2 linked regions of the Microbispora hainanensis genome follow. Each later gene encodes a partner of the first gene's protein in a complex. Links are inferred from orthologs where the notes say so. Each region holds a gene or a part of one and is shown on either strand. Other genes may lie near its edges. The genes, in order: rny and OHB01_RS23635.

Region 1 (7,798 bases):
CTCGATGGTCATGCCCGTCCGTACGGCGGCCGTCGACGTGCCGCTGGTGGAGATCCTCATCGCCGCGGTGCTCATGGTCGTGGCCGTGGTGGCCGTCCTGCTGGGCGCGGCCCGCGTCTATCAGCGGGCGGTGCTCCGCACCGGCGCCCGGGTGAAGCTGGGCGAGGTCGTCCGCTGACGGCAGGGTGAACCCGTTCGCTGGTGGCAGGGCGAGGTCCTTCGCTGGTGGCAGGGCGAGGTCGTTCGCTCCCGGCGGGGGGTGAGGCGTTCTCTGACGGCGGGGGCGAGGCGTTCGCTCCCGGCGGGGCGCGGACGGAGGATCATGGGGGCCGGGAGAGGGCCTGACCGATCAGCTCGGCCGCACGGCCGGGGTCGTCGGCGCTCTCCTGGCCGCCCGGAGCCCACAGGAACATCCATCCTTCCCCGGAGGGCGTCGCGAAGACGATCGTCTGCCTGCCGGTGCCGGGGTGCCGGACGGACAGGACCGGATCGTCCGTGCCGAGCAGCCGCGCGGAAAGACCCTGCCCGGACAGTCGCGCCGCGAGCGCCTCAAGGCGGGCCAGACGCTGTCGGCTGTAGTCGCCGGTGCCCGTCACGTAGCCCCTCCAGCGGGGAGATCCAGCTTCGCTACAAGAATCGTCGCAGGTCAGCGCGCTGACAACCACGGCAGGGTAAGGCCCGGGAATGTAACGGCACGGTTGGGACGCCGTTCGTCCCCGGCTCGGCCGCGGTTCCGCATGTGATCGAACAGTCGTTCGGCTATATTGGACTGGTCGCCGCCGGGGTGCGCGCCGTCAGGTCGCCGGGGCGCGACAGGCTCCCGGCCCACCTCTCGGGGCGGTGTGCGGGAAGCTCCGGAAAATGTCGGTGGCACCCCGTAGCTTTTCGGTGACCGAGCAGACGACACCCTTCAGGGGGCACCCAATGGCAATCAACGACCGCGAGAAGGCCCTTGAGACCGCCCTCGCGCAAATCGAGCGGCAGTTCGGCAAGGGCAGTGTCATGCGCCTCGGAGACGAGGCGCGTGCCCCGATCGAGGTCATCCCCACCGGTTCGATCGCTCTCGACGTCGCCCTCGGCATCGGCGGCTATCCCCGCGGCCGGATCGTCGAGGTGTACGGCCCAGAGTCCTCCGGTAAGACGACGGTCGCCCTGCACGCCGTGGCCAACGCCCAGAAGGGCGGCGGCATCGCCGCGTTCATCGACGCCGAGCACGCCCTCGACCCCGAGTACGCCAAGAAGCTGGGCGTCGACGTCGACGCGTTGCTCGTCTCCCAGCCGGACACCGGTGAGCAGGCGCTGGAGATCGCGGACATGCTGATCCGCTCCGGCGCCGTCGACATCATCGTGATCGACTCGGTGGCGGCCCTCGTGCCGAAGGCCGAGATCGAGGGCGAGATGGGCGACAGCCACGTCGGTCTCCAGGCCCGCCTGATGTCGCAGGCCCTGCGCAAGATCGCCGGTGCGCTGAACCAGACCCGGACCACCGCCATCTTCATCAACCAGCTCCGCGAGAAGATCGGTGTCATGTTCGGCAGCCCCGAGACCACCACGGGTGGCAAGGCGCTGAAGTTCTACGCGTCGGTGCGGCTGGACGCGCGCAGGATCGAGACGCTCAAGGACGGCACCGAGCCGGTCGGCAACCGGACCCGGGTGAAGGTCGTCAAGAACAAGATGGCCCCGCCCTTCCGCCAGGCCGACTTCGACATCCTGTACGGCGTAGGCATCTCCCGCGAGGGTGGGCTGATCGACATGGGCGTCGAGCACGGGTTCGTGCGCAAGGCCGGCGCCTGGTACACGTACGAGGGCGACCAGCTCGGGCAGGGCAAGGAGAACGCCCGCAACTTCCTCAAGAACAACCCCGACATCGCCAACGAGATCGAGAAGAAGATCAAGGAGAAGCTCGGAGTCGGGCCGCGGCTCGACACGCCGAGCGAGCCCCCCGCAGCCCCGGCGACGCCGGCCGCCCCCACCTCCGGCCGGGGCAGCAAGGCGGCCAGTGCGCCCAAGCCGGGTGACGTCTGAGCGCAGGCATGAGGCGCGACGAGCCCCCTGGCCCGGACGGCGAGATCGGGCCGGGGGACTGGAACTCGGGACCCTGGGCGCCGGCCGAAGAGCCGCAGAGGCCCGCTGAGGACGTCTCCGCGACGATCGCCGCCCTCCGCGAGCAGATCCGGCGCGCGGAAAGCGGGCGTACGGACGGCGGGCGTGCGGAGACCGGGCGTGCGGGCAACGCGCGTACGGAGACCGGGCGTGCGGAAAACGGGCGTTCGAGGATCGGCGGGCAGGAGATCGGCCGCGAGGCGAGCGGGCGGGCGGAGGCGGGCCAGGAAGCCGGCCCTGTCGGCCGCCGACGCCAGGGACGTGGCCGCACGCGCGGAGACCGGGCAAGGCTGCAAGAGCCGGGCGCACGGGGAGACCGGCCCGCGCCGGGAGACTGGGCGAGCCCGGGGGAGTCGGCCGCGCCGGGACGCCGGGCAGGCCGTGGAGATTGGGCAGGCTCGGAGGGACCGGGCGTGCCGGGAGACCTGGCAGGCCGTGGAGATTGGGCCGGCTTGGGGGAGCCGGGCACGCCGGGACGCCGGGGGAAGCGTAGGAGGTCCGACGGGTGGCTTCCTGACGGGCCGGAGGAGGGCACCGCGGCGAGCGCGGGGCCGCCGGCCGACCCGGAGGCGGTGGCCAGGGCCATCTGCCTGAGGCTGCTCACGATGGCCCCCAAGACCCGGGCTCAGCTAGCGGACGCCCTGCGTAAGCGGGACGTGCCCGAGGATGCGGCGAACGCCGTGCTTGAGCGGTTCTCCGAGGTCGGGCTCATCGACGACAAGGCGTTCGCCGCCGCGTGGGTGAGCTCCCGGCACACCGGTCGCGGGCTGGCCCGCCGCGCGCTCGCGCAGGAACTGCGGCAGCGTGGCGTGGCCGAGGAGACGGTCAAGGACGCCGTCGGGCAGCTTGATCCGGACGAGGAGGCCGAGACCGCACGCAGGCTCGTCGACCGGAAGCTGGCCGCCACCCGTGGGGTGGAGCCGCAGGCTCGCATGCGACGATTGGTCGGCATGCTGGCCCGCAAGGGCTACTCGCCGGGGCTGGCTTTCCGCGTGGTCCGAGAGGCGATCGAGGCCGAAGGCAGCCCGTCAGATGGGCTTCCGGAGACCTTCGAGTGAGCCATCGCACCACGCAAAAGTCACTTGACAGGGCATCTTTGCTTGCTCGTTACCTCTCTGACGCTTAATCTCGACCGCAGTGAGGAGTTACTCCGCGCAGCGCGGATTGCCATAACGGTGAACCACGACGGACGAGAGACATTGACCGGCCTCCGGGCCATATCGGCCGCCCCTTGGGGCGTCCGGGCATTGCGACGATATTTGTCCTGGTGACGCCACCGGGCGCTGCCGTGCTGCGCGTGTGACCTCTGCCAATAGTTGTCGTGAGGGGTGAGCGCGCATGGACACGATCGTGATCGTTCTTGCGGTTGCGGTAGTGCTGCTGGCTCTCGTGATGATCGCCGCCCTCGTCATAGTCATGCGCCGCACCGGCGTCGTCGCACCGTCCGGCCCCTCGCCCGAGCAGCTCGCCGAGGTGAAGGCCGAGGTCAACGAGGAACTCGAACAGGCCAGACGCGAGGCCGAGGAGATCCGCACGAAGGCGGAGCGTGACGCGGGGGAGATCCTCAAGAAGTCGGAGACACTCGCCGAAAGCGCAGCGCTGATGCGCAAGGAGGTCGAGGAGGAGGCGCGGATCCTCAAGACGGAGCTCAAGGAACTGCGCTCCGACCTCGAGCGTCGCGAGAACCGGCTTGCTGAGCGTGAGCAGCGGCTTGACGAGGAGGCGCGCAGACAGACGGAGCGGGCCCGCAAGCTGGCCGAGACCGAGACCGAGCTGGCCGACCGCCGTGAGGAGCTGGAGCGGGTGGCCGAGCGGCGGCAGGAGATCCTGGAGCGGGTCGCCGGCCTGACGGCCGAGCAGGCCAAGGCGGAGCTGGTCAAGGAGATCGAGAACCAGGCCAAGCGCGAGGCCGCGCTGATCGTCCGGGAGATCGAGAGCGAGGCCCGGAAGGAGGGCGAGAAGCGCGCCTGCAAGATCGTGACACTGGCGGTGCAGCGGGTCGCCACCGAGCAGACGGCCGAGTCGGTGGTGAGCGTCCTCCACCTGCCCGGCGACGAGATGAAGGGCCGCATCATCGGCCGCGAGGGCCGCAACATCAGGGCGTTCGAGTCCACCACCGGGGTCAATCTGATCATCGACGACACGCCGGAGGCGGTGCTGCTGTCGTGTTTCGACCCGGTCCGGCGGGAGACGGCCAGGCTGACGCTGGAGAAGCTGGTGCTCGACGGCCGGATCCACCCCCAGCGCATCGAGGAGGCGTACGAGCGCAGCAAGGCCGAGGTGCGGGACCTGTGCGTGCGCGCGGGAGAGGACGCCCTGGTCGAGCTGGGCATCACCGAGATGCACCCCGAGCTGGTCACGCTGCTGGGCCAGCTCCGCTATCGCACCTCCTACGGCCAGAACGTGCTCAAGCACCTGATCGAGTCGGCGCACATCGCCGGAATCATGGCCTCCGAGCTGGGGCTCGACCGTGACCTCGTCAAGCGGTGCGCGCTTCTGCACGACATCGGCAAGGCGCTCACCCACGAGGTCGAGGGCAGCCACGCGATGATCGGCGCGGAGATCGCCCGCCGGTACGGCGAACACGAGGACGTCGTCCACGCCATCGAGGCGCACCACAACGAGGTTGAGGTCAAGACCGTCGAGGCGGTCCTCACCCAGGCCGCGGACGCGATCAGCGGCAGCCGCCCCGGTGCCCGGCGCGAGTCCCTGGAGGCGTACGTCAAGCGGCTGGAGCGTCTGGAGGAGATCGCCCAGTCGTACGACGGTGTGGACAAGGTCTTCGCCATGCAGGCCGGCCGGGAGATCCGGGTGATGGTCCGGCCCGACAACGTGGACGACATCCAGGCCCAGGTCATCGCCAGGGACGTCGCCAAGCAGGTCGAAGAGGAGCTGACCTACCCCGGCCAGATCCGCATCACCGTGGTCCGCGAGTCCCGTGCCACGGAGTTCGCCCGGTAAGCCCCATCTGAGAGCCTCACCCCATGAAGCCCCGGCAGGTACGCCTTGCCCGGTGCCGCCTGCCCTGCCGGGGTCGCTCGGCGACGCCCCGTCCGCTCCCCACCTTGCCCGGTAGGCGGCGCCCCTCCGGTGAGCATCGCCGCGTGAAGCCTCGGCCGGCATAGTCCCGGCCCTCATGCCCCACAGCCCGGGGCACCCACGGTGAAGGGCCCCCGTCCAATGCTGGACGGGGGCCCCGGTCGTGCGGGGACTGCCCCGGTGGGGCGCCCCCCGTCGGCTCAGGCCTTGAGGCTGAGCGCGTCGGCGAGGTCGTTGAGCGCCTTCGCCAGCGTCGCCTGCGCCTTGACGGAGGTGTCGAGCTGGTGGGAGACGGCCCGAAGCTGCGCCACCGCGGCGTTCTTCTGTGGCCCGTTCGTGAACTGCTCGGCCCGGTCGACGAACTTCTGTACGTTGTCGGCGGTGTTCTTCTTCATGGTGCCGGTGCGCAGCGCCTGCGCGTAGTAGGCGCGCACCAGCGGGAAGCTCGCCGGCCACGTCACCCGAGGCTGCTGCTGGGTGTTGAACCGGTCGAAGGTGGCCGTGGCAGCCGCGTCGATCTCGGCCTGGTCCAGGTGCTGGCTCGCGGTCAGCTTGAACGCGTCGATCCCGCGGGCGATCTCGCTGCCGTATACGTTGCCGTTGTAGTAGTACGCGGACCAGAAACCGCCGAGGAGCAGCGAGGTCGCGCTGACCGGGCCGCGGTCGAAGTACGCGATCTCGTGCGGGTTGGCCGAGTCGGTGAAGTCGAACACCGAGACGCCGCCCTGATACCAGGCCTGGACCATGATGTCCCGGCCGGGCACGGGAACGAGCGACCCGTTGTGCGCGACGCAGTTCTCCTGGTTCGTCTGCGGCACGGGCAGCTTGTAGTAGCTGCGGAACTTCAGCTTGCCGTCGACGATGTCGAAGATGGCGTCCGCGCCCCACGAGGGCTCGTCGGTGACACGGCACCGCGCCCCGGTGCCGCCGCCCCACTCGTCGGTGAAGACGACCTTGGTCCCGTCGTTGTTGAACGTGGCCGAGTGCCAGTAGGCGAAGTTCGGGTCCGTCACCGCGTCGAGCCGCTTGGGGTTGGCCGGATCGGAGATGTCGATCAGGAGGCCGTTGCCCGCGCACGCCCCGGCCGCGAGCCCGATCTCCGGGTAGGCCGTGATGTCGTGGCAGTGTGTCGTGACGGGCGACGGCGACCAGGACGAGCCGGACGGGTGCTGCGGGGACTGCGGGGCGTTCTGGAGACCGTTGATCGCCCCGGTCTCCGGATCGGTGAACAGGCGCGGTGTGGAGACGACCGCCGCGGTCTGCGGGGCCGCCAGCGGCACCTTGATGACCTCGATACGCCACTGGGACGTGTTCGGGTCGGTCGCCGCGGTGTTGGCGCAGCCCGCGAGCTCCGAACCCGACCGGACGCTCGCCGTGCCCTGCACGTAGACGTACACGTTGTCCGGGTCGTTCTTGCCGGTCACCAGGGTGTGGGTGTGCGAGCCGCGGCAGGTCTGGACGGCCGCCACCTGGACCGGCCTGCTGATGTCGCTCACGTCGAAGATCCGGACGCCGCGGAAGCGGTCCGGGTTGACCGTGCCGCTCGCGCCCTGCGTGCCGCAGTCGATCCTGCCCCGGGTCTCCTCGACCGACATGAACAGCAGGTTGCCGTACACCGACAGGTCGCCCTGGCCGCCCGGGCACACCACGGACGTGGTCAGCACCGGATTGGAAGGCGTCGAGATGTCGTAGATGTTGAAACCGGTGAAGTTGCCGACGAACGCGTACTTGCCGCTGAAGGCCATGTCCGAGTTCGCGAACGACGAGTTGCCCGGGCTGGAGGCCTGATAGAAGCCTTCAGGCTTGTCCCGGTGGGCCAGGAGTTCCAGCCCCTGGCTCGCCTGCTGAGCGTCCAGCCAGCCTGCTCCCAGGCCGGTTCGTGGATCGGCGTCGTCCGCCATGGCCGTGGCGGGCAGGAGGCCCACCAGGACCGCCCCTGCGGCGACGACTCCGATCTTCCTCAATCCAGCACGCCCCCAACGTGCTGCCGCACGACTGATTCTCAAGGGTCGCACCCCTCCTTTTCTGATCTTGCCGGCGTGACCCATTGCGACGTGCGACAGATCTCGGGGCCCGGCCCGACCCAAAAGATCTACGCGGCGTTTGGGGGACACTAACTGAATATGGGGCGAATGTGCTATACCCCTTCACATCCTCCGGTTTGGCCGGTATCCCCCCAACCGCCGACGAAGCGAGCGCAGGCCATGATCTCCTCCCCGTCGTTACGGCAGCTTCTCGCGCTCGCGCTGGCCGCCGCCGCGATCAGTGCCTGTACGGCCGAGACCGCCGCACCCCCCGCCACGGTGAACGTCGTGCAGCCGGGGGCACCGGGACAGGGCAGCAAGGTCTTACCGGCCGGTGAGGTGCCGAGCTCCGACAGCAGGGAGTACACCGACGCCGACGTGCGGTTCATGCAGGGGATGATCCGGCATCACTCGCAGGCCCTGCGCATGACCGCGCTCGTCGCCGGGCGCAGCGAGAGCAGCGACCTCCCGCGTTTCGCCAAGCGGATCGAGATCTCCCAGCAGGACGAGATCGACCAGATGGTGCGCTGGCTCAGGGCCCGGCTCCAGCAGGTGCCGAGCGTGGGCTCCGGCGGGGGACACGACCACGGCGGCGGGGAGCTCATGCCCGGCATGCTCAGCGAGGCGCAGTT
Region 2 (7,694 bases), 410 kb from region 1 along the record:
CGGGCGCGCCCAGAAGCGGTCGCGGGCCGCAGGCCGTGCGATGTCCGGGATGGCGGGCTCGGCGTCGGTTTCCGGGTTCGCCCCGTAGCTCGCCCCGTGCCAACCGGGCGCCGGTGGTGCCGGAGGGGACGGCGGGCCGGGAGGACGGTCCGCGGCGCTCACCGGAGCCGGGACCGCCGGGCGGTGCGGAGGGGGCGGGGAAGGCGGAGCGGGCGGGGAGAGCGGCCGGGGCGCCGGTCCTGGCAACGGCTCGGTGAGCCCGGCGACGCGCATAAGCATGGCGTCGGTCGCGCCCGCCAGTTCCGCCTGGATGTCGGCGATGGACCGGCCCTCCGCCTGGCGGCGCTTCACGGCCACGAGCTGGAGCAGGTGACGGCGGCCATAGAGGGCCACCCGGCCGCGCCGGCCGAGCGGGGGGTCGAGCAGCCCGATCGTCGTGTACCAGCGGATGAGCCGTTCGTTCGGCACTTCGCGGACTCTGCCGTTGGCGCGCGGCTCAGGGCCGTTCGGGCGGGGCTCGGGGCCGTTGGCGCGTGACTGGGGGCCGTCGGCTCGCGGCCCGGGACCGCCGCTGCCCGGCTCCCGGCCCTTGGCGCCCGACTCGGGACCACCGCCGCTGCCCGGCTCCCGGCCGTGGACGCGCCGCTCCTGGCTGAGCAGGTCCGCCGCCCGCTCCGCCAGTTCGCCGATCGTCCAGGTGTCGCTCATGCCTCCACGATGACACTGTCATAATGACACTGTCAATATCGCCTCCGTCATGCGGCGTCATGGTTTTCGAAGAGTTCGTCTCGGTGAGGAACGCCGCTTCTCCCGCCGTTCACACGAAACGGATCGACTGGGTGCAGCGACGTGTGCGACGGGCCGCCGAGGGACAGGAGAACGCGAGGCGGGAAACGAGGGACGGCCCGCGCGGAACGAGCGAACGGAGGAGGGTGCGGCCCCTCCTGAGCCTGGACGGGCGAACCGGGCCCGGCGGGCACCACGCTCCACGCACCACGCTCCACGCACCACGCACCACGCATCACGCGCCGCACGCCCAGCCGGCCGGGGGTGCGGGGACTCGGCAGGCCCATCGGTGGGCGGTCGGCATGACCAGGGGCAGGGCGAGGAGGCGGTCAGCGGTGCAGGGAACTTCCGTCCGATCGGTGGCGCTCTCGGCGCTGCCGGGATCGTTGTGGCGCGCGGCGTTCGCACGGCCTGGCGACGGAGGTGAGCCGCCCGGTCACGAGCCGTACGAGTCCTACGGGCCGCCCGACCGCGAGCTGCACAAGTCCTACGGGCCGCCCGGCCCAGAGTCGTACGAGCCATACGAGTCGTACGGGCCGGGAGATCCGGATGACCCGTTCCCGGCGGACGTGCTGCGGGCCCTGCCGCCGGGTTTCGCCGCCCGGGTCGTGGCGCGGTCGGGAGAGCGTGCCGGGGGAGTCGTCTGGCCCGCGGCCCCGGACGACGGCGGCTGCTTCCCCGACGAGGACGGCTGGATATACGTGTCCAACTGCGCGCTGCCGCTGCTCGGCGGCGTGACCGCGCTGCGTTTCGCCCCGGACGGGACCCTGCGCGGCGGATATCGCATCCTGTCCGGCGCCGACCGCTGCGGGCCCGGCGCCGCCACGCCATGGCACACCTGGATCTCGGGCGAGCGGACGCCGTACGGCCGGGTCTTCGAATGCGACCCGTACGGCCGGCGCGCCCCCATGCCCCGGCTCGGGATGGGCCTGTTCACCCATGCCGGCGTGGCCTGTGATCCCGACCGGGGCGTCGTCTACCTCACGGAGGGGGAGCCGGACGGATGCCTGTATCGGTTCCGCCCGGACGACAGGGGCGACCTCACGACGGGCGTGCTGGAGGTGCTGGCCGGCGACCCCGGCGAGGAGTCCGTGACGTGGGAACGGGTGCCGATCCCGGCACTCCCCGACCATGTGCCCCACTATGTGCCCCTGCGGGAGCAGGTGAGAGGGGCCAGGAGGTTCGCGGGCGGCGGCGACTGCCACTTTTCCGATGGCCTGGTGCGGTTCGTCACCGAGGGCGATGGCCGGGTGTGGGCGTACGACGCCGCCCGCGAGTGTCTGACCGTGCTGCACGAAACGGCCGGGACGCCGGGCGGCTGCGCTGACGGCGGGTTCACCCTCGTCGCCGGTGACCGGGCGGCGCCGTTCCTGCGTGTCACGGGCGGCTGGGCCGTGACGGGGCCCGCGATGTCGCCCGACGGCGACCGGCTCTACTTCTCCTGCCGTCCGTCCCGGAGCGGGCGGCCCGCCCCGGCCGTCGTGACCGTCGAGGTCCGCGGGCCGTTCCATGATCTCTTCCGGGCCTGAACCGGCAATGGCCTGGCGAGGCCGGACGACACGGATCGCCGGGCCCTCCGCCGCGATCCGGCCCACTCGCCTGGCGGACCGCAGCCCCCGGCGTACGAGGGATGTCAGTCGCAGGGGTCGTGCGGCACGGCGGTGGTGGCCCTCCTGCCGGACGTGGCGACCGCGCTGAACTGTGCCGTCGTGAGCGCGTAGCCGACGTCGGCCTTCTCCGTGTCCGCCGCGAAGACCATCCCCGCCACCCGATCTCCGTCGGAGACCAGCGGAGCGCCCGACATGCCGGGTGTGATGGCCGCACCCTGGAAGCGATGGATCCGCAGTGAGACTCGCACGCGGTTGTAAATGTCGTACGACTCGGCGGGCTGGTCCGGCCGTACTTTGGCGGGCAGCTCGACCGGGACGGTCGCGCCCTTGTGGTAGCCGACGACCACGGCGGCGGTGATCGAGGCTTGCGTGAACCGCAGCGGCCGGGCGGTCAGCCCGGGCGCCCGCAGGACGGCGGCGTCGGCCTCCGGGTCGAAGGCCACCACCTGTGCGGCGAACCGCAGCCCGTCGCCGAGGACGACTTCCAGGTCGCGGTCCGCTCCTGCCACGGTGTGCGCGTTGACCATGACCCTCTCGGGTGCGTAGACGAATCCGGTCGCCTCCAGCGGTTTCCGGCAGGAGGAGGCGTAACCCCGGACCCGCACCACGCTGTGCGCGGCTTCGGACATGGCGGTGACCTCGGTCGTGGCCCCGGCTGCAGGGGCGGCGGGCCGTGCGGGCACATGAGCGCCCGCGCACCCTGCCGCGCCCGCTCCCGCGAGCACCGCCACGCAAACCGCGAGCGCGACACTCTGTCTCGGCGTTCTCACGGTCCGCCGCACCGGTCCCAGCACGAAGATCATGATAGGGACCGCCCGGACCACCCGGACCGCCCGGACCACCCGGACCGCCCAGATCGGCCGGGCGGGTCACAGGCCGCCTGGATCGACCTGGAAGGTCACAGGTCCTTGGCCCATATCTGGTCGGTGACGGGGATGCCCGACTCCTCGCTCGGATACTGCTCCACCAGCTCGAACCCGGCGGCCTGGTAGATCCGGCGGGCGCTGACGAGCACGTCGCGGGTCCAGAGCTCGATCCGGCTGTAGCCGGCCGACGCGGCGAAGCGCAGGCACTCGTCGACCAGGCGCCGCCCGATGCCCATGCCGCGGGCGGACGGCTCGACCAGCAGCAGGCGGAGCTGGGCCGTCGTGTCGCCTTTGCGCAGGCAGAAGACGCATCCCACCGGCTCGCCGTGCACCTCGGCGATCCAGGCCGCCTCCCGGCGGGGGTCCTGGTCCTCGACGTACTCGGCGACGATCCGCGCGACCAGGGCCTCGAACGCGGCGCCCCAGCCGTACTCCTCGCTGTAGAGGGCCCCGTGCCGGTGCACCACCCAGCCGAGGTCGCCCGCCCGCGGGGGCCTGATCACGTACGGCTCGCGCCGCTCGCCGGGCTCCAGCAGGCTGCGTACGGTGCCCATCGCGGTGACGAGCCGGCGGCGTTCCGGATCGGTCAGCTTGGCCAGGAGGGTCTCGATCTCGTCGGCCGAACGCCGGTCGAGCAGGGCGAAGGTGTCGCGGCCCTTGGGGGTGAGCCGTACGACCTGGCGGCGGGCGTCCTCGGCCGACCGCTCCCGGGACACGAGCCCGTCGCCTTCGAACCTGGTGAGGATCCGGCTCAGGTAGCCGGGGTCGAGATCGAGCATTGCCCTGACGTCGGCGGTGTCGGCGGCGTCCCTGGTGCCGAGCTCGAACAGCACCCGCGCCTCGGTCAGGGAGTAGGGGGTGTCGTGCATTCCCGACCCGAGCACGCCGATGACGGACGTGTAGAAGCGGTTGAACGCACGGACTTCGGAAACGATGTCCATTTTCCCTTGCCTAACTCAAGGAAATGATTGACGAAGTCAAAGATAGAGCCGCAGCGGCCGGTTGGGAAGACGCCACTCACGACGAGCGCGGTCTCGTCGTGCGAGACTGAGTTGGTCTGGTCGGCCGGGTGGCGTAGCCTCTCCTTTTGGTCTAGACCATTGAGATAGGCTCAGGCAGAATGCGGTGCGGTGGAGTGCCGGGGCCTGCGTCGGGCCGGCCGCGCCATTCCACGCGTAATCCCAGATGGAGGAAGAACCCGTCATGCGTATTGGAGTCCTGACCGGAGGCGGCGACTGCCCCGGGCTGAACGCGGTGATCCGCGGCGTCGTCCGCAAGGGCGTCGGCGTGTACGGGCACGAGTTCGTCGGATTCCGCGACGGCTGGCGTGGCCCTCTGGAGGGCGACACCATGCCGCTCGACATCCAGGCCGTCCGGGGCATCCTCCCGCGCGGCGGCACCATTCTCGGTTCCTCCCGCACGAACCCGATCAAGATCGAGGGCGGCGTCGAGCGGATCAAGGAGAACCTCGCCGCACAGGGCGTCGACGCGCTCATCGCCATCGGCGGTGAGGACACGCTGGGCGTGGCCAAGCAGCTGTTCGATCGCGATGTGAAGGTCGTCGGCGTGCCCAAGACGATCGACAACGACCTCAACGCCACCGACTACACCTTCGGCTTCGACACCGCGGTCAACATCGCGATGGAGGCCATCGACCGGCTGCACACCACCGCCGAGTCGCACCACCGCGCGCTGATCTGCGAGGTCATGGGCCGTCACGCGGGCTGGATCGCGCTGCACGCGGGCATGGCCGCCGGCGCCAACGTCATCCTCATCCCGGAGAAGCCGTTCGACATCGAGAAGGTCTGCGCCTACGTCGAGTCGCGGTTCAAGACCCGCTACGCGCCGATCATCGTCGTCGCCGAGGGCGCCCACCCGCTCGAGGGCCAGATGGCGCTGCAGGCGGGCGAGCTCGACGCGTTCGGCCACGTGCGTCTCGGCGGCATCGGCGAGGTCCTCGCCAAGGAGATCGAGAAGCGCACCGGCAAGGAGGCCCGCACCACGGTCCTCGGCCACATCCAGCGCGGCGGCACCCCGACCGCCTACGACCGCGTGCTCGCGACCCGCTTCGGCCTGGGCGCGATCGACGCGGTGCACGAAGGCGACTACGGCAAGATGGTCGCGCTGCGCGGCACCGACATCGTCCGCGTCGAGCTCGCCGAGGCGACCGCCGAGCTCAAGACCGTGCCGGTCTCCCGCTACGAGGAGGCCGAGGTCTTCTTCGGCTGATCGGTGCGGGCCCGTCACCCGGGCCCGCGCACGATCCTGTACGGCTCCCGCGTCGCCCCGCGGGAGCCGTACGCATGAAAGGCCCCGAATCACGCGAAGTGAGCCCCCCGGGCGCGGCGATTGCCCGAGTATGTGAGCGGAGGGCCCGGCCCTCCCCGGCTCGATCAGGAGAGGTCGCCGCGCGATGGGCATCGAGGGACCGTTCTGGCGGGCGATCGCGGTGTTCCGCGTGGCGTCGCTCGCGTACGCGGCGCTGCTCGTGCTCAGGGCGGGCGGCTACGCCCGTCCCGCCGTGGCCTGGGCCGTCGTCGGCGTGATGGCCGTCTGGACGGTCGTCATGCTCGTCCCGCCTCCCTCCGCACGGCGGGGGCCGCTGCTGGCCGCCGACCTCGTCGTCACGGTGGCGTGCCTGCTGGCCGCGCCGTACGCGCAGAGCCGCGACGACATGCTGGCCGGGGCGATCCCGATCACGGCGACCTGGGCGGCCGGCCCCGTCCTGGCGTACGGCGTGGCGCGGGGACGCCGCGCAGGTGCGGTCGCCGCCGCGGTCATGTCGGCGGCCGACCTGTGGCTGCGCAGCGGCAACGGGGTCGATCTCGCCTCGATCCCGGTGAACGGCGCCGTGCTCATGTTCATGGCCGGAGTGGTCGTCGGGCATGTCGCCCGGCTCGCGCGGGAGGCCGAGGAGCGCATGCGGCGCGCCGCGCGGATCGAGGCGGCCGGCCGCGAGCGGGAGCGGCTCGCCCGCGGCATCCACGACTCAGTGCTCCAGGTGCTGGCCCTGGTGCAGCGCAGGGGCGCGGAGATCGGCGGCGAGGCGGCCGAGCTGGGCAGGCTGGCGGGGGAGCAGGAGGCGGCGCTGCGGGCGCTGGTGCAGGCCCCGCCCGTGGCGGAGGAGCCGGATCCCGCCCCGCCGCCCGGTCTCCATGCTCCGGTGTGGCAGCGCCGCCGCCTCGCCCACACCTCTCCTGGTTCCACGGGGACCGGCGCGGCGGAATCCGATGTCGACCTGCGCGAGCTGCTGCGGCCGTACGGCACCTCCGGGGTGACGGTGTCCGCGCCCGCGACACCGCTGCGGCTGCCGGCCGGGAGCGCGCGGGAGGCGGCGGCGGCCGTCGGCGCGGCCCTCGACAACGTCGCCCGGCACTGTCCCGAGGGCACCCGCGCGTGGATACTCGCGGAGGAGGACGACGGCGCGGTCGTCGTCACCGTACGCGACGACGGGCCGGGCATCCCCGAGGGCCGGTTGGAGCAGGCGGCCCGCGAGGGGCGCATGGGCGTGGCCCGCTCGATCCGGGGCCGCGTGGCCGACCTCGGCGGCACGGTGGCCATCACCTCGTCGCGTACGGGAACGGAGATCGAGCTGACGGTCCCAGTGGGTGCGGACAAGGCGAGCGCGGACAAGGCGAGCGCGGACGAGGCGAGCGGGAGGCGGTCGTGAGCGGAGACGAACGGCTGCGCGCCGGCGATCCCGCGCGCCCGGCGGCCGGTGAGGGCGCCGGTCGCCGGGAACGCCCGCGGGTGCGGGTCATGGTGGTGGACGACCATCCGATGTGGCGGGAGGCGGTCGCCCGCGACCTGGCCGAGGCCGGGTACGACGTCGTCGCCACCACCGGGGAGGGCCGTCAGGCGCTGCGCGTGGCGGCGGCGGTGCGGCCCGACGTGGTGGTGCTCGACCTGCGGCTGCCCGACCTGCCGGGCGTCGAGGTGGCCCGGGGGTTCGGCGCGTCCGCCGTCCCGCCGCGCGTGCTCGTCCTGTCGGCCAGCGCCGAGGAGGAGGACGTCCTGGAAGCGGTCAAGGCGGGCGCTTCCGGATATCTCGTGAAATCGGCGAGCCGGGAGGAGTTCCTGGACGCCGTCCGGCGCACCGCCGAGGGCGACGCCGTCTTCACCCCCGGCCTGGCCGGGCTGGTGCTGGGGGAGTATCGCAGGCTGGCCCACCGGACGGCAGGCCCGGGCCGCGACGCCGCGCAGGACGGCCCCCGGCTGACCGACCGGGAGACCGAGGTGCTGCGCATGGTCGCCAAGGGCCTGACCTATCGGCAGATCGCCGAGCGCCTGGTGCTGTCGCATCGCACCGTGCAGAACCACGTGCAGAACACGCTGAGCAAGCTCCAGCTCCACAACCGCGTCGAACTGGTCCGCTACGCGATAGAGAAGGGCCTGGCCGAGCTCGACTAGCGCGGGGCCATCGACGGAGGTT

Evidence for each region.
Region 2: rny (region 1) and OHB01_RS23635 share a complex: the UniProt entries of both Bacillus subtilis proteins name them as parts of the possible RNA degradosome complex. The link is inferred for Microbispora hainanensis from one-to-one orthologs.

Annotation. Positions count from the first base shown.
Region 1 is NZ_CP108086.1:4,646,002-4,653,799, forward strand. The notes cover bases 2,852-5,752. They hold rny (ribonuclease Y), read left to right. Parts: upstream 2,852-3,441; coding sequence 3,442-5,064; downstream 5,065-5,752. Other genes in these bases: recX (recombination regulator RecX), read left to right, coding at 2,852-3,161; OHB01_RS21760 (LVIVD repeat-containing protein), read right to left, coding at 5,343-5,752. In the rest of the region: OHB01_RS21735 (ABC transporter permease), read left to right, coding at 1-178; OHB01_RS21740 (hypothetical protein), read right to left, coding at 321-596; recombinase RecA, read left to right, coding at 925-2,025; more of recX, read left to right, coding at 2,034-2,851; more of OHB01_RS21760, read right to left, coding at 5,753-7,106; OHB01_RS21765 (DUF305 domain-containing protein), read left to right, coding at 7,347-7,798. UniProt on the Bacillus subtilis protein: Endoribonuclease that initiates mRNA decay. Initiates the decay of all SAM-dependent riboswitches, such as yitJ riboswitch. Involved in processing of the gapA operon mRNA, it cleaves between cggR and gapA.
Region 2 is NZ_CP108086.1:5,051,423-5,059,116, forward strand. What follows is about bases 3,682-6,478. They hold OHB01_RS23635 (6-phosphofructokinase), read left to right. Parts: upstream 3,682-4,465; coding sequence 4,466-5,491; downstream 5,492-6,478. Other genes in these bases: OHB01_RS23630 (bifunctional helix-turn-helix transcriptional regulator/GNAT family N-acetyltransferase), read right to left, coding at 3,682-4,203; macS (MacS family sensor histidine kinase), read left to right, coding at 5,676-6,478. Also shown: OHB01_RS23615 (MerR family transcriptional regulator), read right to left, coding at 1-708; OHB01_RS23620 (alkaline phosphatase PhoX), read left to right, coding at 1,122-2,315; OHB01_RS23625 (trypsin-like peptidase domain-containing protein), read right to left, coding at 2,420-3,190; more of OHB01_RS23630, read right to left, coding at 3,295-3,681; more of macS, read left to right, coding at 6,479-6,932; OHB01_RS23645 (response regulator), read left to right, coding at 7,022-7,672. UniProt on the Bacillus subtilis protein: Catalyzes the phosphorylation of D-fructose 6-phosphate to fructose 1,6-bisphosphate by ATP, the first committing step of glycolysis.